Regions from separate parts of the Telluria sp. ZB4P37 genome, predicted to be linked through region 1. Evidence: predicted binding sites of a transcription regulator. Region 1 holds the regulator's gene; each other region holds the start of a gene.

The links. The regulator sigma-54, encoded in region 1, starts transcription at its own class of promoters, with help from an activator protein. The targets are predictions, from matches to a motif close to TGGCANGNAANCTGCTTT.
Region 2: AC56K1_RS12800 (PEP-CTERM sorting domain-containing protein) is a predicted target of sigma-54. The motif match lies at 3,042-3,059, and genes of this name have one in related genera.
Region 3: AC56K1_RS01705 (PEP-CTERM sorting domain-containing protein) is a predicted target of sigma-54. The motif match lies at 2,404-2,421, and genes of this name have one in related genera.

Annotation. Positions count from the first base shown of each region.
Region 1 is NZ_JCASID010000008.1:205,906-212,886, forward strand. It holds gene AC56K1_RS14825 (KdsC family phosphatase) at 1-430, shown strand, start outside; gene lptC (LPS export ABC transporter periplasmic protein LptC) at 449-1,048, shown strand; gene lptA (lipopolysaccharide transport periplasmic protein LptA) at 1,076-1,630, shown strand; gene lptB (LPS export ABC transporter ATP-binding protein) at 1,627-2,400, shown strand; gene AC56K1_RS14845 (RNA polymerase factor sigma-54) at 2,403-3,884, shown strand; gene hpf (ribosome hibernation-promoting factor, HPF/YfiA family) at 3,943-4,296, shown strand; gene AC56K1_RS14855 (enoyl-CoA hydratase/isomerase family protein) at 4,417-5,499, shown strand; partial or broken gene AC56K1_RS14860 (Ig-like domain-containing protein) at 5,605-6,981, opposite strand, start outside.
Region 2 is NZ_JCASID010000006.1:190,038-197,018, reverse strand. It holds gene AC56K1_RS12815 (glycosyltransferase family 2 protein) at 1-636, shown strand, start outside; gene AC56K1_RS12810 (glycosyltransferase) at 661-2,028, shown strand; gene AC56K1_RS12805 (D-glycero-alpha-D-manno-heptose-1,7-bisphosphate 7-phosphatase) at 2,174-2,737, shown strand; gene AC56K1_RS12800 (PEP-CTERM sorting domain-containing protein) at 3,092-3,703, shown strand; gene AC56K1_RS12795 (hypothetical protein) at 3,821-4,087, opposite strand; tRNA gene AC56K1_RS12790 (tRNA-Pro) at 4,310-4,386, opposite strand; gene AC56K1_RS12785 (MFS transporter) at 4,518-6,404, opposite strand; gene AC56K1_RS12780 (hypothetical protein) at 6,681-6,863, shown strand; gene AC56K1_RS12775 (homoserine dehydrogenase) at 6,968-6,981, opposite strand, start outside.
Region 3 is NZ_JCASID010000001.1:337,977-344,957, forward strand. It holds gene acpS (holo-ACP synthase) at 1-70, shown strand, start outside; gene uvrC (excinuclease ABC subunit UvrC) at 89-2,194, shown strand; gene AC56K1_RS01705 (PEP-CTERM sorting domain-containing protein) at 2,462-3,124, shown strand; gene pgsA (CDP-diacylglycerol--glycerol-3-phosphate 3-phosphatidyltransferase) at 3,321-3,899, shown strand; tRNA gene AC56K1_RS01715 (tRNA-Gly) at 4,001-4,076, shown strand; tRNA gene AC56K1_RS01720 (tRNA-Gly) at 4,148-4,223, shown strand; tRNA gene AC56K1_RS01725 (tRNA-Gly) at 4,279-4,354, shown strand; tRNA gene AC56K1_RS01730 (tRNA-Gly) at 4,383-4,458, shown strand; tRNA gene AC56K1_RS01735 (tRNA-Cys) at 4,531-4,604, shown strand; partial or broken gene AC56K1_RS01740 (IS3 family transposase) at 4,853-5,737, opposite strand; partial or broken gene AC56K1_RS01745 (IS30 family transposase) at 5,747-6,270, opposite strand; gene AC56K1_RS01750 (methyltransferase family protein) at 6,294-6,629, opposite strand; partial or broken gene AC56K1_RS01755 (bifunctional protein tyrosine phosphatase family protein/NAD(P)/FAD-dependent oxidoreductase) at 6,761-6,981, opposite strand, start outside.

The DNA of each region.
Region 1 (6,981 bases):
CGGCGAAGTCACCAAGACCTTCAATGTGCTCGATGGCCTGGGCATCCAGTTGCTGGGCAAGACCGGCGTGCAGACCGCGATCATCAGCGCGCGCCTGTCGCCGATCGTGGTCAAAAGGGCAGCAGACCTGGGCATTCAGCATGTCTACCAGGGCATCCACGACAAGCGCATCGGCTTTGCCAAGCTGCTCGAAGCCACCGGCGTGACTGCGGAAGAATGCGGCTACATCGGCGACGACGTGATCGACCTGCCGCTGCTGACCAAAGTCGGCTTTGCCGTGGCCGTGCCCTCGGGCCACCCGGAAGTGCAGCACCGCGCACATTACGTCACCAGGAACGCTGGCGGCCGCGGCGCCGTGCGCGAAGTCTGCGACCTGGTCATGCGGGCCCAGGGCACCTACGAACAGGCGCTCGCGCCTTACTTTGCCTAAGCCGTCGCACGAGCAGACATGGTCAACTACAAGCGCACCGCCCACCGCTGGAGACTGCTGAGCGTCATGATCATCGGTGTCTTCCTCGCCTTCGGCAGTTTCTGGCTGGTGCAGGTGATGGACAGCGACGATGGCGATGCGCGCCTGGGCGGGCCGATGAACGAGCCCGATTACATCGTCGAGAATTTCTCGTTCGTGCGGATGACCGAAGAGGGCAAGCCGAGCTACGTCGTGTCGGGCAAGCGCCTGGCGCACCAGCCGCAGGGCGACGTCTCCGAAGTAGAGCAGCCGGTGGTGCAGGGCATGACGCCCGGCCGCCCGCGCACCAACGTCGTGGCCAACCGCGGCCGCATCTACCACGAAGAACACCGCGTCGACCTGCTCGGCAAGGTCGACATCCAGCGTCCGGCCACGCCGACCAGCGAAGCGCTGCGCGTGCGCACCGAGGCGCTGACCGTGCTGCCCGACGAAGAGATCATGAAGACCGACAAGCCGATCGAGATGCAGCTCGGCGCCTCCACCATCCGTGGCACCGGCATGGTCGCGAACAACGCGACCCAGAAACTGCACCTGGCCAGCCGCGGCCAGATCGTCTATCCGCCACGCGCGCAACGCTAGCGCGCACGTCATCACAGGACAAGCACCATGAAAAAAATCATTCTTGCCGCCCTTCTTGGCCTGGCCTCCCTCGGCGCCTTTGCCGAGCGCGCCGATTCGCTCAAGCAGGCCGTGATCAACTTCGACACCCTGGACGTCGACGAGGTCACGCAAACCCGCATCCTGACCGGCAACGTCGTGCTCACGCGCGGCACCCTGGTGCTCAAGTCCGACCGCGCCCAGGTCAAGGAAACGCCGGAAGGCTATATGAGCGTGACGCTCACCGCAGCGCCGGGCAAGCTGGCCACCTTCCGCCAGAAGCGCGACGGCGGTCCGGACCTGTGGGTCGAAGGCCAGGCCCAGCGCATCGAATACGACGAGCGCGCCGAGCTGGTCAAGCTGTTCACCGCGGCCGAAGTGCGCGAGCTCGAAAGCGGGCGCATGACCAATGAAATCAAGGGTCCGTTCATTTCCTACGACAACCGCAAGGAAGTCGCCCAGGTGCGCAACGACGCCAGCGGCCAGAGCAAGATCGGCGGCGGGCGCGGCACCCTGATCATCGCCCCGCGCCGCCCTGCAACCGCAGAAGGCGGCAAGCAATGACGGCAGCCTTGGCAACCGTGCGCGAAGGCTGCAGCACCCTGATCGTCAAGGGCCTGCAAAAGAGCTATGGCAAGCGGCTGGTGGTGCGCGACGTCTCGCTGCAGGTGGAATGCGGCGAAGTGGTTGGTTTGCTGGGCCCGAACGGCGCCGGCAAGACCACCTCGTTCTACATGATCGTCGGCCTGGTGCCGTCGGACGCCGGTTCGATCGACATCAACGGCACCGACATCTCGAGCCTGCCGATTCATCGCCGCGCGGTGCTCGGCCTGTCCTACCTGCCGCAGGAAGCCTCGGTGTTCCGCAAGCTCACGGTGGAAGAGAACATCCGCGCCGTGCTCGAACTGCAGCGCACCGACGAAGGCAAGGCCATGTCGAAGGACGAGATCAACGAGCGCCTCGATACCCTGCTGGCCGAACTGCAGATCGAGAAGCTGCGCGAGAACCCGGCGCTGTCGCTGTCGGGCGGCGAGCGCCGCCGCGTGGAGATCGCGCGCGCGCTGGCGACCAACCCGCGCTTCGTGCTGCTCGACGAACCGTTTGCCGGCGTGGACCCGATCGCGGTCATCGAGATCCAGCGCATCGTACGCTTCCTGAAGGAGCGCAACATCGGCGTCCTGATCACGGACCATAACGTGCGCGAGACGCTCGGCATCTGCGATCGCGCCTACATCATCAACCAGGGGGCGGTGCTGGCCTCGGGCCGTCCGGACGACATCATCGCCGACGAGTCGGTGCGCCGCGTCTACCTCGGCGAACACTTCCGCATGTGACCATGAAACAGTCCCTGCAACTCCGCACTTCGCAGCACCTGGCGCTCACGCCGCAGCTGCAGCAGTCGATCCGGCTCCTGCAGTTGTCCACGCTCGAACTGCACCAGGAGCTCGAGCAGATACTGACCGATAACCCGCTGCTCGAACGCCTTGACGATCCGCTCGACCACTCGGTGCGCCTGCTGGCTGACGGCGCCATCAACAGCGCACCCGCCAGCGGCGAAGCCCCGGCCACGCAGCCGGCACAGGAAGCCGGCGAAGGCGAGGGCGCCAAGCCGGAGGGCGAAGGTATCGAGGACGGCAATGATCGCGACCGGGGCGAACCGGATGGCGACTGGGGCGGCGAGGGCGGCGGCGCGCGCAGCGGCGACGACGAAGACGGCCGCCCGCAGCTGGAAGCCTGCAGCGTATCCCTGCGCGAGCACCTGGCCGAACAGGTCCGCACCACCGGCTGCAGCGTGCGCGACCGCGCGCTGGCCGAACTCGTGATCGATGCGCTCGACGACAACGGCTATCTGGAGGAGCCGCTGGACGACATCCACGCGCGCCTGCCCGCCGAACTCGAGATCGAGATGGACGAGCTGCGCTGTGCGCTGGCACTGGTGCAGAGCCTGGACCCGGTCGGCTGCGGTGCACGCAGCGCGGCCGAATGCCTGGCGCTGCAGATCCGCCGCATGCCGGGCGTGCCGATGGTCACGCGGCGCCTTGCGTTGAAGATCGTCGAAGGCTACCTGAGCTGGTTCGCCCAGCGCGAATACGCCAAGCTCAAGAAGGCGTTGGACTGCGACGACGAAGACCTGCGCGAAGTGCAGGCCGTGGTCCGCCAGTGCAATCCACATCCCGGCGCGACCTTTGCGTCTGCTACCTCCGACTACGTGGTGCCGGACGTGATCGTGCGCCGCGCCAAGGGCGGCTGGTCGGTGGTGCTGAACCCGGACGTGATGCCGAAACTGCGCGTGAATTCGCTCTACGCCAACCTGCTCAAGCAGGGGAAAAGCGAAAGCCAGATGGGCGCGCAGCTGCAGGAAGCCAAGTGGCTGATCAAGAATATGCGCCAGCGTTTCGATACGATCTTGCGTGTGGCCGAGGCAATTGTAGAGCGCCAGCGCAACTTTTTCAGCCATGGCGCGGTTGCCATGCGCCCGCTTGTGCTGCGCGAGATTGCTGATACACTAGGCCTACACGAGAGTACGATTTCCCGTGTAACCACGCAGAAATACATGTTGACCCCCCACGGCATGTTTGAACTGAAATATTTCTTCGGAAGCCACGTCGCCACCGAAGCGGGGGGAGAAGCATCTTCCACGGCGATCCGCGCGCTCATTGCGCAATTGACAGGAGCAGAAGACCCAAAGAACCCTCTATCCGACAGCAAGATCGCGGAAATGCTCGGGGAACAAGGTATGGTCATTGCGCGCCGGACGGTTGCCAAATACCGCGAAGCCCTCAAGATCCCTCCCGTCAGCCTCCGCAAGTCTCTGTAACTGCACTGCCCACACCTATCTTGTGGCGCGGGCAGCGCGACATTTTAAAGGAGTGTGTATGAACCTCACAATCAGTGGTCATCATCTTGAAGTGACTCCCGCAATTCGTGAATACGTTCAGAATAAGCTCGAGCGCATTAACCGTCATTTCGATCACGTGATCGACACCCACGTGTTCCTCGCCATCGACAACCTCACCGAAAAAGAAAAACGGCAGAAAGCCGAGATCAACCTGCAAGTATCAGGAAAAATTTTGCATGTGGCCAGTGCCGCGCAAGACCTGTACGCGGCGATCGACATGCTGATGGACAGGCTGGACCGCCAGGTCATCAAGCACAAGTCCATGCTGCAAAATCATAATCACGTGGCGCACAAACGCCTGCCGGATCTCGGCGAAGCCGCCGCTGCGTAAATACGCGCGGCAGCAATGACAGCAAGGGCGTCTGAGGGGACGCCCTTTTTGCATCTACAGTGCTTCGCATGCGCGCGACTGTTCTGTAAAATGCATGTTTTTTCGATCACAGCACATTCCATGACCGACACCGTCCTGACCCGCGTCGCCAACCGCACCGGCGTCATTACGCTCGACCGGCCAAAAGCCCTGAATTCCTTGTCGCTCGATATGGTGCGCGCGCTCACCGCGATCCTGCGCGACTGGCAGAACGATGCCGGCATCGACGCGGTCGTGATCACCAGCTCGAGCGAAAAGGCCTTGTGCGCGGGTGGCGACATCCGTTTCTTCCATGAAATGGGCCATGTCGGGCCGACTGGCGGCAGCGCGCTGCTGGAAGATTTCTTCACCGAAGAATACGCGCTGAACCACCTGATCCATTTCTACCCGAAGCCGTATATCGCGCTGATGGATGGCGTGGTGATGGGTGGCGGCATGGGCATTGCCCAGGGCGGTCCCGGTTGCGGCCTGCGCATCGTCACCGAGCGCAGCAAGGTCGCCATGCCCGAGGTGAATATCGGCCTGTTCCCCGATGTCGGCGGCAGCCATTTCCTGTCGCACGCGCCGGGCCAGTTGGGCCAGTACCTGGGCCTCACCGGTTTGACGATCGGCCCGGCCGACGCGATGTACGTGGGCCTGGCGGACCTGTTCGTGCCGGGCGAGAAGATGGGTGAGTTGATGGCGCTGGTGGAAGCTACGCCGGGTGCTGGTTTGCCTGCAGCGATCCGTGCGTTTGCCGCGCCGTTTGCGCGGGCCGCAGGCAGCAGTGAACTGCAGGCCCGGCGCGCCGTGATCGACGCCCACTTCGGCGCCGCCTCTGTGGCCGCCATCATGGCATCGCTGGCGCGCGACGAGAACCCGTTCGCGCAAAAAGCCCTCAAGGCCATGCGCCAGCGCTCGCCCCTGATGATGTGCGTCACGCGCGAACTCCTGCAGCGCGGCGCCTCGCTGGACGTGGCCGATTGCCTGCGCATGGAACGCTCGCTGGTGCGCCACAACTTCGAACACGGCGAAGTGCTGGAAGGCGTGCGCGCGCTGGTGATCGACAAGGACAACCTGCCGAAGTGGAATCCGGCGACGCTGGAGGAAGTGACGCCAGCGATGGTGGCGAAATTCTTCGAGCCGGTCTGGCCCGATTACGCACACCCCTTGCGTCACCTGTAGCAATACGCACGGTTGATCCGGCTTGCACGTCGATGCCGGCGCGTCAGTACGATGCGGCTTTGGTTGCACAAGGGCCTGCACTGTCAAAGCGCAGGCCCTTGCGCCTTATTCGGGCATGCCGAACATAATGGCACCCGACAGTGCCGAGACGCTCGGAACGCCGACCAGGACAATCGAGGTACCAGGCAGGCTGATGAGTAGATCGTTGCCGGTGTCAGTGACATACTTCGCGATGAACGCATCGACATTCATCGGCGTCGAGAAGAAGTCTGCAAAAAACAGTTTGTCTCCCTCGGCGGCTTTGAAATCCAGAAGGCGGTCATTGCCGTTCTGAGGATCGAATATGAACTTGTCAGCCCCAGCACCACCAGTGAGGATGTCATTGCCCTTGCCGCCCATGATGACATCCCCTTCGGTGCCACCGTCGAGCGTGTCATTGCCGCTGTCACCGTAAAGGTAGTCGATGCCTGCGCCGCCTGTCAGCCTGTCGTCCCCGTTGCCACCGTAGAGTGCATCGGTGCCGCCATAGCCGGAGAGCGTGTCATTGCCGTTGCCACCCTGGAGTACGTCTTCGGCATTGTTGGTCGTATTGCCCGACAGTGTGTCGCTACCGTTTCCGCCATTCAGATTCACGCCTTTGTCACCAGTCGATCCTGTCATGAGCAAGGTGATGGAATTTTTACTCGTCAGGCCACCCGTATCCGTAATTGTGTAAGTGAATACCGCCTTCACCGCCTGGCCAGTGACCATCCAGTCCAGTTCTGTGGAGGGCACGAGTGTGACGCTGCTGCCATCAGCCGAAATCTGCGCCTGCACATTCAGGGAGGAGAGCGCGACCTCCGCACGTGTGACAGGGTTGATTAATTTCGTAACAGCATTGGGATCGCTGTTCGCCCAGCTTAAGGTTGCCACGTTCGAGCTCAAGGAAAGCGTGTGCTTGTCGCCAGCATCCTGGTCGTAGACAGAATCGGCGACCTGGAAGGTAACCGGTGCATTTTCAATCGTGGACAGGCCGACGGGCGAGGCAACCGGCGCTTCGTTGATATTGTCGATGCCAAGGTTGATAGCCTGAGTAGTGTGATTGCCGGCAGTGTCCGTCGCGACTACGGAGAAGCGGTAGGCGTTAAGGCTTTCGTAGTCCGGGTTTTCCTTCAGTGAGACGATACCGGCGGCGCTCACGTCAAATTTGCCGGCATCGGCGCCTTCCAGGCGATAGGTGACCGAATGCTCATCTGTTGCCTGCGCCCGATACACAATCTGATTGGCGCCAATGTTTTCCATAACGCTTGCGGTCGCCCCGGAGACGAAACTCGGGCCTTTACTGTCGAGCGTGAAGCTGAGCGACGCGTTTTTGCTGTTGCCCGCCTTGTCGGTATCGGCCACGCTGACGGTATGGTTGCCGTCGGTGAGCTTGCTGGCGTCGTAGCTGCTGACCACGGCGCCGTCCACCGTGATGACCCGGGTTGCATCGCTGTCGGCTGC
Region 2 (6,981 bases), on a different contig from region 1:
CACGACAGCACCGAAGTCGTCTGCGGACGCATCCAGACGCTGGTCCCACCCCGCCCCGCCGATGGGCGGCGCAGCGTGCGCGAGCACGAAGCGGCCGATTTCACCAGCGCCAGCTGCTTCTTCCGCAAGTCCGTGCTCGAGCGCCTCGGCGGCTTCGACGAGCGCTTCAATGTCCCGCGCGGAACCGATGCCGACATGTACTTCCGCCTGCTCGAACACGGCGTCGCCATCGGGCAGGCGCCAAAGGCGCTGGTCCTGCACCCGATCGGGCCGGCGCCATGGGGCGCTAGCCTGCTGCAGGTGCGCGACGCCGAGTCCGACGCCCTGCTGTACAAGAAGCACCCGGCACTGTACCGCCAGAAGGTCGAGCCCCGCCCCGCCTGGGACAATTACCTGGTGGCCGGCGTGCTGCTGGTCGCCCTGCTCAGCGCCCTGCTCGGCATGGCGGTCATGGCGGCGCTGGCCTTTGGCGCCTGGCTGCTGCTCACCGCCCGCCGCTGCGCCCATAGCCTGCGCGGCGCGGCGCATACCCCCTCCCACGTGGCCGAAATGATCGTCACCTCGGCCCTGCTGCCGCCCTTGTGCGTGTTCTGGCGCCTTGCCGGGGCGGTGCGCTACCGCGTCCGCTTCGCGTGAGACCGCCATGCCGAGGGAGCCAAGATGAGACTCAACGATGTCCAGGGCATTCCCGCGCCGCGCGCGCCTGGCCGGCGCCTGCACATCGCCCTCGTCAGCGACTGCGCCGCCCCCGGCACAAGGCCGGGGGGCATCGTCTGTAGCAGCCGACACCTCTACGTCCGCCAGCTCGCCCACGAACTTGCCCGCACCGGTCATCTGGTCGACATCTTCACGCGCCGCGACGCGCCCGGACAGCCGCAGGTGGTGCGACTGAACGACAGCATCCGCCTCATCCACGTCCCGGCCGGACCGCCCGGCTACGTGCCGAACGAGCTGATGCTCGCGCACGTCGACGCGTTCTCGCGTTTCGTCGCGCGCTTCATGCGGCGCCGGAGCGGCCACTACGACATCGTGCATGCAAACTTCTTCATGGCCGGCATGGTTGCCCAGCATCTGAAGGAGGCGCTGGATATTCCCTTCGTGGTGACCTTCCCCGCGCTCGAGCGGGCACATCGGCGCGCCCAGGTTGCGGCCGATGCCGTTACCATCGCCTGCATCCGCATCGAAAGCAAGCTCATGCGCGCGGCCGACCGCATCATTGCCGACTGCCTGCAAGACCGCGCCGACATGGCGCAGCTGCATGGCCTGCCTTCCTCTCGCATCGAGATCGCACCCTGCGGCTTTTCGCCAGGCGAACTGTGGCCGGTGCCGATGATGGAAGCCCGTGCCCGCCTCGGCCTGGACCCGCATCGTTTCACCGTGCTCCAGCTGGGGCGCCTGGTGCCCCGCAAGGGCGTCGATACCGTCATCCAGGGCCTGGCCATGCTGCGGCACCGGCACGGGCTCGATGCGCAGTTGCTGGTGGTGGGCGGGGACGCGGGCAGCGGGCCTGGTGGCAATGCGGCTGCCAATGCCGACAGCAATGCCGGCGGTGCCATCCGAAGGGATGGCCCCGAGCTGGCACGGCTCCGCCACCTCGCGGCCGACCTCGGCATCGCGACGCAGGTGCGCTTCACGGGCCAGCAGCCGCGCACCGCGCTGCGCGACTGGTACAGCGCTGCCAACGTATTCGCCAACACGCCCTGGTATGAACCCTGTGGCATCACCCCGGTGGAAGCAATGGCCTGCGCACGTCCCGTGATCGGCTCCGAAGTCGGCGGCATGAAGAGCAAGGTCGACGACGGCGTGACCGGCTTCCTCGTTCCCTCGCGCGATCCCGAAGCATTGGCCGGGCGCCTGGCGCGGCTGCATCGCCAGCCGGACCTGGCGCGCGCCATGGGCGAGGCCGGCCGGCGCCGCGCCTGCGAGCACTACACCTGGCACCACGTCGCCGCGCGGCTGCTTGCCATCTACGCCGACGTGCTGGACGACACCCGGCTGGCTGCGGGTCCCGCCATTCTTACAACCTGAGGAAGCCGACGAGCATGACGATAAGCATTTCCTTTTCCACGCCGGGCGAGCCGGTCCCTGCCGCCGACATGGCGGGCAATCCGGAATCATCCTCCGGGCGCACGAAGGCTTTGCCACGACGCCGGCAACGACAAGCGTTCCCGGCATGAAGGCGGTTTTCTTCGACCAGGACGGCACCCTGGTGGACGACGTGCCGTATAACGTCGAGCCGCGCCGCATCCGGCTCGTCAGCGGCGCCGGCGCCGCGCTGCGGCTTCTGGCCAGGCTCGATTACCGCTTCTTCGTCGTCACCAACCAGTCCGGCATCGCGCACGGCTGCTTTGGCGAAGACGCGATGGGCCCGGTCGCCGACCGGCTGGCCGACCTGCTGTTCCGCGAAAACCTGACCATGGAAGGCTTTTACTATTGCCCGCATCACCCGCTCGGCACGGTCGGCGACTACGCCATGGTGTGCGCCTGCCGCAAGCCCTCGCCCGGCATGCTGATGAAGGCGGCCAACGAGCATGGCATCGACTTGCGCTCATCGTGGATGGTGGGCGACATCCTGCACGACGTGGAAGCCGGCAACCGCGCGGGGTGCCGGACCCTGCTGATCGATAACGGCAACGAAACCGAATGGCGGCTGGGACCGCGCCGGGTACCCACGCGCATGGCGCCGGATTTGTATGCGGCAGCGGTGCTGATTGCCGGCCACGAAGCGGCGCGCTGACACTCGCCCGGCAAGAAGATGATGAAATGCCCGCTATACCGGCATGAACATCGCCGGCTTGGGGTTCCCAATGTGGATCCGATCCGGTCATTTTCGGCCTACGCAACCGCGGGAAATGATTTGTACTACGCTTCCTTACGCCAGATAATCAGGCAAACATGCACTATGGGTTGAATGCCATTGACGGCTACCGAGTGACTTCTCGTTTTCTCATTCCCTTATTGTTGTCGAAGATACTTACAAGCTCTAGAACAATCCAATCCACGTTTTCGCAGAGCGCTGATTATTAAGAGAAAACTACCGCTGGCACAGTCGTTGCTCAGTTTTGGTTACTTCAACTAATCAAGGATTGGTATGCGTCTCTCTCAAGCGCTAATCGGCGTTGCAATCGCAACGTTGCACGTGAGCGTACATGCGTCGCTCATCAATCCCGATGAGTACAAGACGTCTTCGCAGACATGGCTGAAACTGTCCGAAACAGTCGGCCTGAGCATGAATGATTTCAACAACGGCGCTGGCGGCTGGAATACCATGTACCGCCTCGCCTCGAGACAGGAAATCGCGCTGATGCTGCAAGGATTGGGCATTTCGGAAGGCGACTCCGGGTGGAGGACCACAGTACCGGGAGCAAGCAACTTCATCTATCAGTTGGGCGGTACGGTTCCCGGCACCGGTTACGCGGGGACCTGGAGTTCCAACGGCCACCAAGGCGCGAGCGGCATGGGGCTAGGCTGGTCCGTGAGTGCCATCCTCGGCAACGGCGAGCAGGGCAACCCTTTGAGCGATAGCTGCCCGGCCTATACCAACTGTGCGCGCATCGTTGCGACAGCCGTGAATGTCTCGCCATTCAATGCGGCGCCGATAACGGGACTGTTCGTGGTGCGCATACCAGAACCCGGCACCCTCGCCTTGTTCGGCCTGGCCGGCGGCCTGCTGGCCCTCCAGCGGCGCCGCAGCCGTCAGTGACGGCATGAAGGGCTGTGCAGCCTGAAACAAAAAAAGGGTTGGAAACAATGTTTCCAACCCTTTTTTTGATCCACCGCAGACTGGTGAATCCAGGCCCGTACCGAAGGCCGGATCAACTCAAGCGCATTTGAAATTAATTTCCGACAAAGGCATGCGCGCGAACGGGATGGCATTCTTTGCAGTGCAATCGATCAGCGTCATCGCCTTCCCACGCTTGGCGCAGAATGCATGTGCTTCGATCAGCAGGTCGGCTTTCACACTGGCGCCGGATACGAAGACACCACCGGCACTTTTTTTAGCCAGCATAAAGGTATCGGTTCCGGTAGCGATTGGTCCGCTCGATGCGCAGCCGATCAGCGACATCGACGCCTCGCACATCGACATAATTTTCTTTATCTTTTTCCTGGTTCGGTATCCTGGCGTGCCATGGGGCCGCCGCAAAGCGAGGTGCCTGTTATTCATGGATCACAAATAATACTTGCGCCCGCCCTGTCATACACAACAGCTGCATTCGGCCAGACATAAAAAAACAGCACCGATATTAGATGATCATCTAATACACAGTGCTGTTTCCATACAGCTTACGCTGCAAGTATCTGATTCTATTGGTCGGGGCGAGAGGATTCGAACCTCCGACCCCGTGCACCCCATGCACGTACGCTACCAGGCTGCGCTACGCCCCGACTAGCTGGGAATTATATCAGAGCTCGTCCGAAACTCCCGATTTTTTGTTATGGATATGCAACGGTTTTTTTGCGCTTGCGCAGGGGCGTGGCACCTGCCGCCGCACCGGATCGCGGCAGCGCAGGACGCCCTACTTCCAATCCCCGCGCAGCGCCAGTACCTGCTCCTGCAAATGCTCCGGCGATGCCGCATCCGGCTCCACCGGCTTGCCGACCGCCAGCGACAGCTTCGAGCGGATCCCGCGCGCGAACGAGCGCTCGAAGAGATTGGTCGAATCGCGCGTGAACACGCTGCCCCACAGTCCGCGCAGCGCCATCGGGATCACCGGCACCTTGCTGCGCTCGACGATCCTGGCGATGCCGCCGCGGAACTCGTTGATCTCGCCGGTGTTGGTCAGTTTCCCCTCCGGGAAGATGCAGACCAGTTCGCCCTGGTGCAGCGCCTCGGCGATGTCGATGAAGGCGCGTTCCATCAGGAACGGGTCTTCCTTGGCCGGCGCGATCGGGATCGCCTTGGCAGCGCGGAAGATCCAGCCGAGGAAAGGCGTCTTGAAAATGCGGTGGTCCATCACGAAGCGGATCGGGCGCGGGCTGGCGGCGCCGATCACCAGCGCATCCACATACGACACGTGATTGCAGACCAGTACCGCCGCACCCTGCTCGGGAATGCGGTGGGCGTCGACCGTGCGCACGCGGTAGCCGGTATGGATCAGCATCCAGGCCAGGAAGCGCATCAGGAATTCCGGCACCAGCGAGAAGATGTAGACGGCCACGCAGGCGTTGAGCAGCGCGGTCACGAGGAACATTTCGGGAATGGTGAAGCCCTGCCCGAGCAGCAGGATGGCCACGCCGGCCGCCGCCACCATGAAGATCGCATTCAGGATGTTCATGCCCGCAATGGTGCGCGAGACGTGTTTCGGGTCGCAGCGGGTCTGGATCAGGGCGAACAGCGGCACGATGAAGAAGCCGCCGAACACGCCGATCAGCACCAGGTCGGCCAGGATGCGCCACATGCCCGGCAATGCGACCAGGGCAAATGCGTCGACGGTGACGGTATTCGTATAGCCCATGCTGGCGAAATACAGGTCGACGCCGAACACCGACAGGCCGATCGACCCAAAAGGCACCAGGCCGATCTCGACCTTGTGCCCCGACAGCTTTTCGCACAGCAGCGAGCCGGTGCCGATGCCGAGCGAAAACACGGTCAGCAGCAGCACGAACACGCTATGGTCGCCGTGCAGGTAGTCCTTGGCATACACCGGGAATTGCGACAGCAGCAGTGCACCATAGAACCAGAACCAGGAATTGCCCAGCATCGACAGGAAGACGGTGCGGTTCTGGCGCGAGAACTTCAGGTTGCGCACCGATTCGGCGAACGGGTTGCGGCTGATTCTCAGTTCCGGCGCCGGCGCGGGGGAAGGCGGGATACGCGAACTCGCCAGCAGGCCCAGCACCGCGCAGAACAGCGTGCCACCGGCAACCAGGTGAATGCCCCAGGGCTTGTAGGCGACCAGCATGGCGCCGGCCACTTCGCCCAGCAGGATGCCGACAAAGGTCCCCATTTCGATCACGCCATTGCCGCCCACCAGCTCTTCGGGTTTCAACTGCTGCGGCAGGTAAGCATATTTCACCGGGCCGAACAGCGTCGAATGCACGCCCATGCCGACCACGGCGGCCACCAGCAGCCACAGCGTGTGGGTCATCCAGCCGATGCCGGCCACGAGCATGATCACGATTTCCAGCAGCTTGACAAACCTTGCCAGCTGCGCCTTGTCGAATTTGTCTGCGACCTGCCCGGCAGTGGCCGAAAACAGCACGAAGGGCAGGATGAACAGGCCGGGGATCAGGTTGTTCAGCAGCGATGGGCTGACGCTCGTCCAGCTCAGCGCGTCATAGGTCAGCACCACCAGCAACGCGGTCTTGAACAAATTGTCGTTGAAGGCGCCCAGGAACTGGGTCCAGAAGAAAGGACCGAAACGGCGCTGCGTCAGCAGGAAAAACTGGCTCGATTGGCTCATGCGTCACGTCGTTGAATGAAGAATGGTCGGAATGTACAGCAAGCGCGAAGCTTACAGGAGAGGCCTGGCCAACTTATTGCCCTCTCTCATCATTAAGTTTCCGATACTAATCCGTAAAGTCTCGACTGGCGATACCGGTTGGATAAAAGGCATAGACCGCGGCCAGCCACAAGCGGCGACCCGACTGGATCCGGGGAGTTGGAATGCCGATTGAAACCGCTCAAGCCAGCCTGCATACGTCAGATTTGTGCAGCGCAGCGCGGGTAGAATCCGCAGATGACCTCTTCCGACTTTCTCCTCCGCTACGCCAGTGTGACAACCGCACTGTTCGACCACATCGAACACGACATGCTGGCACTTGCCTCCGCCTTCATCGACGATGACGAGCCTCCTTCCACACCTTTTCAGGGTGCCATGCCGGCGCATTGCCCGCTGCCGCTGGACATTCCGCTGTCCTGAGGCATGCCGGCCAATCTGGCCGACCCGGCAAAAAAAATGATTCGGTTTAGCGCCACAGGCCGCCAAATCCGAATCATGTTTGCGCCATCAACTGGCGGTAAGGGTCAGGCCAGGGTTT
Region 3 (6,981 bases), on a different contig from region 1:
GGTGACGCTCAGTGACGAGGCCGACTACGGCGTCGCCTTCGTGATCGTGACCCAGGACCTGGCAACGTAAAGAAGAAACGAAGCAGAAGTGGGCAAGGAAGTTCAGGTACCCGCGCCAAGCGAGTCGCCGGCGCAGGATGAGATCGTGCTGGAGTCGGGAGTGCATGCGCCGGAAGGCCATGTGGCCGCCGGGGGCGCGGCGATGCCCGCCGCGCCGCGCCGGGCGGCGCGCGCCCGCTCCGCCAGCAAGACGAACAAGGCTGTGCCGCTACCCCGCGCGCGGCCGGACAGTTGGCAGGCCATGAAAGAAGAATTGAAAGCGACACTGAAGGAAGACGCCGCCGAGCCGGTCAAGCCCGGCGAATCGGCGCGCGAGCGGGTGCTCGACACCGTTTCGAAACTGCCCGACCTGCCGGGCGTCTACCGCTATCTCGACGCCAACCAGAACGTGCTCTACGTCGGCAAGGCGCGCAACCTCAAGAAGCGGGTGTCGAGCTATTTCCAGAAGACCCAGTCGAGCGCGCGCATCGCGATGATGGTGGGGCAGATCGCCAACCTGGAAACCACGGTGACCAGCAGCGAGGCCGAAGCCCTGATCCTGGAAAACAACCTGATCAAGTCGCTCAAGCCGCGCTACAACATCCTGTTCCGCGACGATAAGAGCTACCCCTACATCAAGATCTCGAGCGGCGAAGCCCCGCGCATGGGCTATTACCGCGGCACGCTGGACAAGAAGAACCAGTATTTCGGCCCGTTCCCGAGCGCCTGGGCCGCCAAGGAATCGATGCAGCTGCTGCAGAAGGTATTCATGCTGCGCACCTGCGAGGACAGTGTGTATGCCAACCGCACGCGTCCCTGCCTGCTGCACCAGATCGGCCGCTGCAGTGCGCCCTGCGTCGACCTGGTCACGCCCGAGCAATACCTGCTCGACGTCGAAAACGCCGCGCGCTTCCTGCGCGGGCGCCAGACCGAAGTACTTGCCGACCTCGAGCAGAAGATGCAGGCCTACGCCATGGACCTGAAGTTCGAGCAGGCGGCGGCAATCCGTAACCAGATCCAGGCGCTCTCAAAGGTGCTGCACGCGCAGAGCATGGAAACCGTGGGCGATGCCGACGTCGACGTGATCGCGGTGGTGGTGCAGGGCGGCCGCGCCTGCGTCAACCTGGCGATGGTACGCGGCGGGCGCCACCTGGGCGACCGCGCCTACTTCCCGGCGCACGTCGGCGAATCGCTGGGCGAATGCCCACTGGACGTCGAGGTCCTGTGCGCCTTCCTGGCCCAGCATTATTCCGGCCAGTTCATCCCGAATACGCTGATCCTGAACATCGAGTTCGACCAGCCCGAGCTGATCATGGCCTTGTCCGAGCAGTGCGGCCACCGCATCAACCTGATCTTCCAGCCGCAGGGGCAGCGCCGCCAGTGGCTCGAGATGGCCGGCAAGGGCGCCGAGCTGGCGCTGGCGCGGCTGCTGTCCGAGCAGGGCTCGCAGCAGGCGCGCACCCGCGCGCTGGCCGACGCCCTGCACCTGGACAGCGAAGACCTCGACACCCTGCGCATCGAATGCTTCGACATCAGCCATACCGGCGGCGAAGCGACCCAGGCGTCCTGCGTGGTGTTCCACCACCACCAGATGCAGAACGGCGAATACCGCCGCTTCAACATCAACGGCATCACGCCGGGCGACGATTACGCGGCGATGCGCCAGGTGCTGACGCGCCGCTACGAGAAAGTGGCCAACGGGGAGGGCGTCATGCCCGACATCGTGCTGGTTGACGGCGGCAAGGGGCAGGTCGAAATGGCGCGCCAGGTCTTCTCCGAACTGGGCCTGGACATCGGCATGATCGTCGGCGTGGCCAAAGGCGAGGCGCGCCGGGTCGGCCTGGAAACCCTGATCTTCGCCGACAGCCGCCCGTCCCAGGAGCTGGGCAAGGAATCGGCCGCGCTGATGCTGGTCGCCATGATCCGCGACGAGGCGCACCGGTTTGCGATTACCGGCATGCGTGCCAAGCGCGCCAAGGCCCGGCAAGCTTCGCGCCTGGAAGAGATCGAAGGCATCGGCGCCAAGCGCCGCCAGCGCCTGCTGGCCCGCTTCGGCGGCCTGCGCGGGGTGGTCGACGCCAGCGTGGAAGATTTGATGTCGGTGGAAGGCATCTCGAGCACGCTGGCGGAAGAGATCTACCGGCAGCTGCATTAACAGGGAAAAGCAGGGAGCGAGTAGTGCACCCTGTTTTTGCGGCGCAGCACGCAGCACCACAATTGAGCCCACGAAACGAGGCCGTCACACATGCCATGAGCAGAATTCACACTCTCTCTTCCCTTTGGTAGTGTCGGCAGGTTTGACGATGTTGTGTTCTGATTTTCATGACGATTTCCAAGTGCTTGTATTTACTGAATATTCCTTCTTGGCATGATCTATGCTTATAGAGCAATGCAGTACTTATAACCATAAAGGGATCGTTCCATGAATTCGCTACTGAAGAACCTGATGATCACCACCGTCGCCGCTACCGCATTCGCGGCAGGCGCAGTGCAGGCAGCACCCGTTTCGTTCACTATCACCGCAGCAAGCATTACGGGTGGTGCCGGCTACGGTGTCGATACCGAAGGCGATAACTCGCAGCTGCTGGACGTGCTGTTCCCTACCACGGCCATCGCCACCCAGAACTTCGCCCTGACCGTGGGTGGGCTGCCGTACACTTTTAACCTCGGCAACATCAACTTCCGCGAGCCGACCGGCAACCCAGGCATTACTCCAGGTGAACAGGACAACCTGGGCGTGGAGGCGAAGTTCACGTTCAGCAACCCGGGCGGCGGCGGCATGAAGACCGTGACCGCGAACGGCAGTGCGGTGCTCGGACCCGTGCAGGACAACGGCACCGACTTCACGATCGACTGGGCGCCACTGCTCGTCAGCTTCGGCAACGGCGGCGAATACCGGATTTCCTTGAACGACCTGTTTTTCGACGGACGCGATCAGTCGAATGCACGCATCCTGATGCAGACCGCCACCGTCACCCTGCTGAGCGAAGAGCGCCCGCGCGGCAACGTGCCGGAGCCGGGATCGCTCGCACTGGCCGGCCTGGGCATGATGGCCGCCATCGCCGCGCGCCGCCGCAAGCACTGATCCAGCCCGGCAGGGTGGACACAAAAAACTGCGCGGCTTGCCGCGCAGTTTTTTTGGCGCAGATTTCGGCAAATACGGGCAGGGCGGCAGGGCAGCGGCAGGAATCTCGGGGATACAGCCACGTCACCTAGTCCAATTGGCAATAGCCATGTAGACTAGCGGCGCAAACTTTCATTCCTGTAATCAGTGCTTCCCTATGCCTTTCAACATCCCGATTCTCCTGACCTGGTTACGCGTAGCGCTGATTCCCCTCGTTGTAGGCGTCTTCTACCTTCCCACCCACTGGCTGCCGCTGGCCGACCGCAACCTGGCGGCGACCCTGGTCTTCACCATTGCCGCCATCACCGACTGGTTCGACGGCTTCCTGGCGCGGCGCTGGAACCAGACCTCGGCCTTCGGCGCCTTCCTCGACCCGGTGGCGGACAAGCTGATGGTGGCCGGGGCCTTGCTGGTACTGGTGCAGCTCGACCGGGTGAACGCCATCATCGCCTTCATCATCATCGGCCGCGAGATCACCATCTCTGCCCTGCGCGAATGGATGGCCCAGCTCGGTGCGACCAAATCGGTGGCCGTCAGCTCGCTCGGGAAGATCAAGACCGCCGCCCAGATGACCGCGATCCCGATGCTGCTCTTCCATGACGTGCTGTTCGGGATCGATACCCACTACTGGGGGGAATATTTCCTGTGGCTGGCCGGCGTGCTGACGGTCTGGTCGATGTTCTACTACCTGCGCCGCGCCTGGCCGCTCATCAAGGAGAAGGCGTCGAGCCTGTAAACGAGGCTTGTAGAAATGTTCCGCATCATCCTTGACGTATGGAATAGAATCTCTATAATGCCTGCCTGTTGCAACAACATCGCAGCAGGATGGTCGACAAAGCGGGAGTAGCTCAGTTGGTAGAGCGCAACCTTGCCAAGGTTGAGGTCGAGAGTTCGAGACTCTTCTCCCGCTCCAGTTTCCAGATTGCACGATTCAGTGTAATCTTGAAAAAATGTCAAAGTTCTGCGATAATCGTTGTTCTGTACGCGGGAGTAGCTCAGTTGGTAGAGCGCAACCTTGCCAAGGTTGAGGTCGAGAGTTCGAGACTCTTCTCCCGCTCCAGTTTATCCCGGTAAGCTGGCGCAAAAGTTGGCAGCAGCATCAGTAAGACTCCATTGCGGGAGTAGCTCAGTTGGTAGAGCGCAACCTTGCCAAGGTTGAGGTCGAGAGTTCGAGACTCTTCTCCCGCTCCAAAGGTTTTACACATCGTTGGACTCCTCAGCGGGAGTAGCTCAGTTGGTAGAGCGCAACCTTGCCAAGGTTGAGGTCGAGAGTTCGAGACTCTTCTCCCGCTCCAGATTCAGGGAAGATCGTCTTCCCGGTTGATACGGCAGCTAACCGGCCGCATCAGCGCAGCAAGATTACCTCCGGCGAGGTAGCAAAGCGGTTATGCAGCGGCCTGCAAAGCCGTCTAGACGGGTTCGACTCCCGTCCTCGCCTCCAGAACTCCATAGTACGGGCTCCTTTCGGGCCCGTTCGTTTTGGGTTCAACACCACATGAACTTTGTGGTGCAACACACCCTCCAACGGCTAACTGGCCGTATACTTCCTACACGCTGTTCCCTGTGATTGCGACATCATGGCGACCATCATCAAGCGTCCGTACGGGTATCAACTTCGCGTCACCCACAAACTGCTGCCTAAACCGCTGTGGGCAACATGGCATTCCCCCATCGTCACGGACACCTCCGTTAGGCGCATTCTAGATTTTCAAACTGTACCGGGCTGACGTAGCCGATAGTGGAATGACGCCGTCGTGGATTGTAGAACCTTTCGATGTAGTCGAACACGTCAGCACGTAGATCATCCCTGGTCCGGTAGTGCTTTTTACTCAGGCGCTCGGTCTTGAGCGTCGAGAAGAAGCTTTCCATTGCAGCGTTGTCCCAGCAGTTACCGCGACGGCTCATGCTGCAAACGATGCCGTGCGATTCGAGCAAGCGCTGGAAGTGTTCGCTGGTGTATTGCGAGCCTTGATCCGAATGATGTAATACCGCCCGAGGCCGGCCGCGGCGGAAGATGGCCATCAGCAAGGCGTCCATTACGAGTTGCGCTGTCATGGTCGGTTGCATCGACCAGCCCACCACACGCCGCGAGTACAGGTCGAGGACGACAGCGACAAATAGCCAGCCCTCGCCAGTCCATACGTAAGTGAAGTCAGCAGCCCATTTCTGGTTCGGTCTTGTCGCTTTAAACTGCCGGTCCAGCAGGTTCGGCGCAATAGCGTGGACTGGCGAATCGAACTGCCCTGGTGCACGACGACGCTTGTGCCGGGCCTTAATGCCTACTGCTTTCATCAGCCGCGCCACGCGGTTCTCGCTGCAAGCGTAACCAGCATCGATGAGGTCTCGCACTACGCGCGGTGAACCGTATGTGCCATCGCTGGCTTCGTGGCTGTGCTTGATCGCTTTGAGGAGCCGGGCATTCTCACGTTCATGCGCGCTCACTGGCCGGCCGAACCAGTCGTAAAATCCACTGCTCGATACGCCGAGCAGACGAGACATCGTTCGCGTGGGCCAAATGGTTCGATACTTGGCGATGAAGCCGTACTTCACTTGAGGTCGGCTGCGAAGTAGCCGAGGGCAGGTTCAACCGGTCAACGCAACGGCTCGGCAATTTTATCGCTCGGCGCCATATAAGCAAGAGTTTTCCTTGGGCGCGTATTCAGCTTGTGCGCAATGGCGTTGAGTTCACTCTGCGAGTACTGCGCCAGGTTTGTACCATCCGGGAAATATTGGCGCAATAATCGGTTGGTATTTTCATTCGTACCACGCTGCCATGGACTACGCGGATCGCAGAAATACATCTGGACTGCAGTGGCGGCTGTGAACCGCTTATGTTGTGCTAGTTCAGTGCCCCGATCCCATGTGAGCGTCTCCGTTTTTCCAGCTCGGAAAGCGTTCACTTCACGGACAAGCGCGCTCACTACGTTGTCAGTGTCCTTTTCCTCGAGTTTCACGAGCATCAGGTAACGGGACCGGCGTTCAACCAAGGTAGCGATGTGAGTATTTTTTGCGCCGGAGAGTAAATCGCCTTCCCAATGGCCGGGTATGCGGCGATCCTCCACTTGAGCCGGCCGTTCGTGGATTGAAACAGCGTCAATTATCTGGCCACGCGGCTGTCCAGGGTAGCGCTCTAGCAACCACCTTTCCTCGCGTGTTGCCTTGCGTCGAAAAATACGCCCAGCAGCACGGTCAAAGCGATACGCAAGGGGCTCAAGGTAAATAACGCAATCCCGAGCGCAGCAAGCAGCAGGCCGGAATAAATAGGATGCCGCACGAAACGGTAGGTGCCATGTGTGACGAGTTCTGCCGTAGGTAGGGGCCGCGGGAAGGGTGTGAGTGATTTCCCGAGTGAGACGACACTACTGTCAAGAACAGCGATTCCGAGCAGTACAGCGGTCGCTCCCAAGATGCGAAATACTGTTGGCGCAGGCCAAGTCGGCCCAACCTGGGGCGGCAGCAAGAACAAAATAAATAGCAGGACCTAGATCAGTACCTAGGCTTCGCCGCGGCGGCCGAAATGGCTTCGATTGATGTCATATCCATTTTTCCCTGATAAGCGAGCGCGTCAATTAAACCAAAGCGCTCGCCATCTCAGCTTCATGCTTGCGATGTCTGGGGGCGTGCCATCCATTTGCGCCCCTTGAGCATGCCATTCCAGTACAGTGCTGGAAGGATGTTTTTCTTCAGGTGCCAGGCTAAGCGCGAAGGCCTGGTGCCGTCGATCAGCCAAGGTGGAAAACTCGGTGCGAGCTTTCCACCATAGGTAAAGTCGGCAAGAACGATCTTGCCCCGTTCCACGGTCAGTGGGCAGGAGCCAT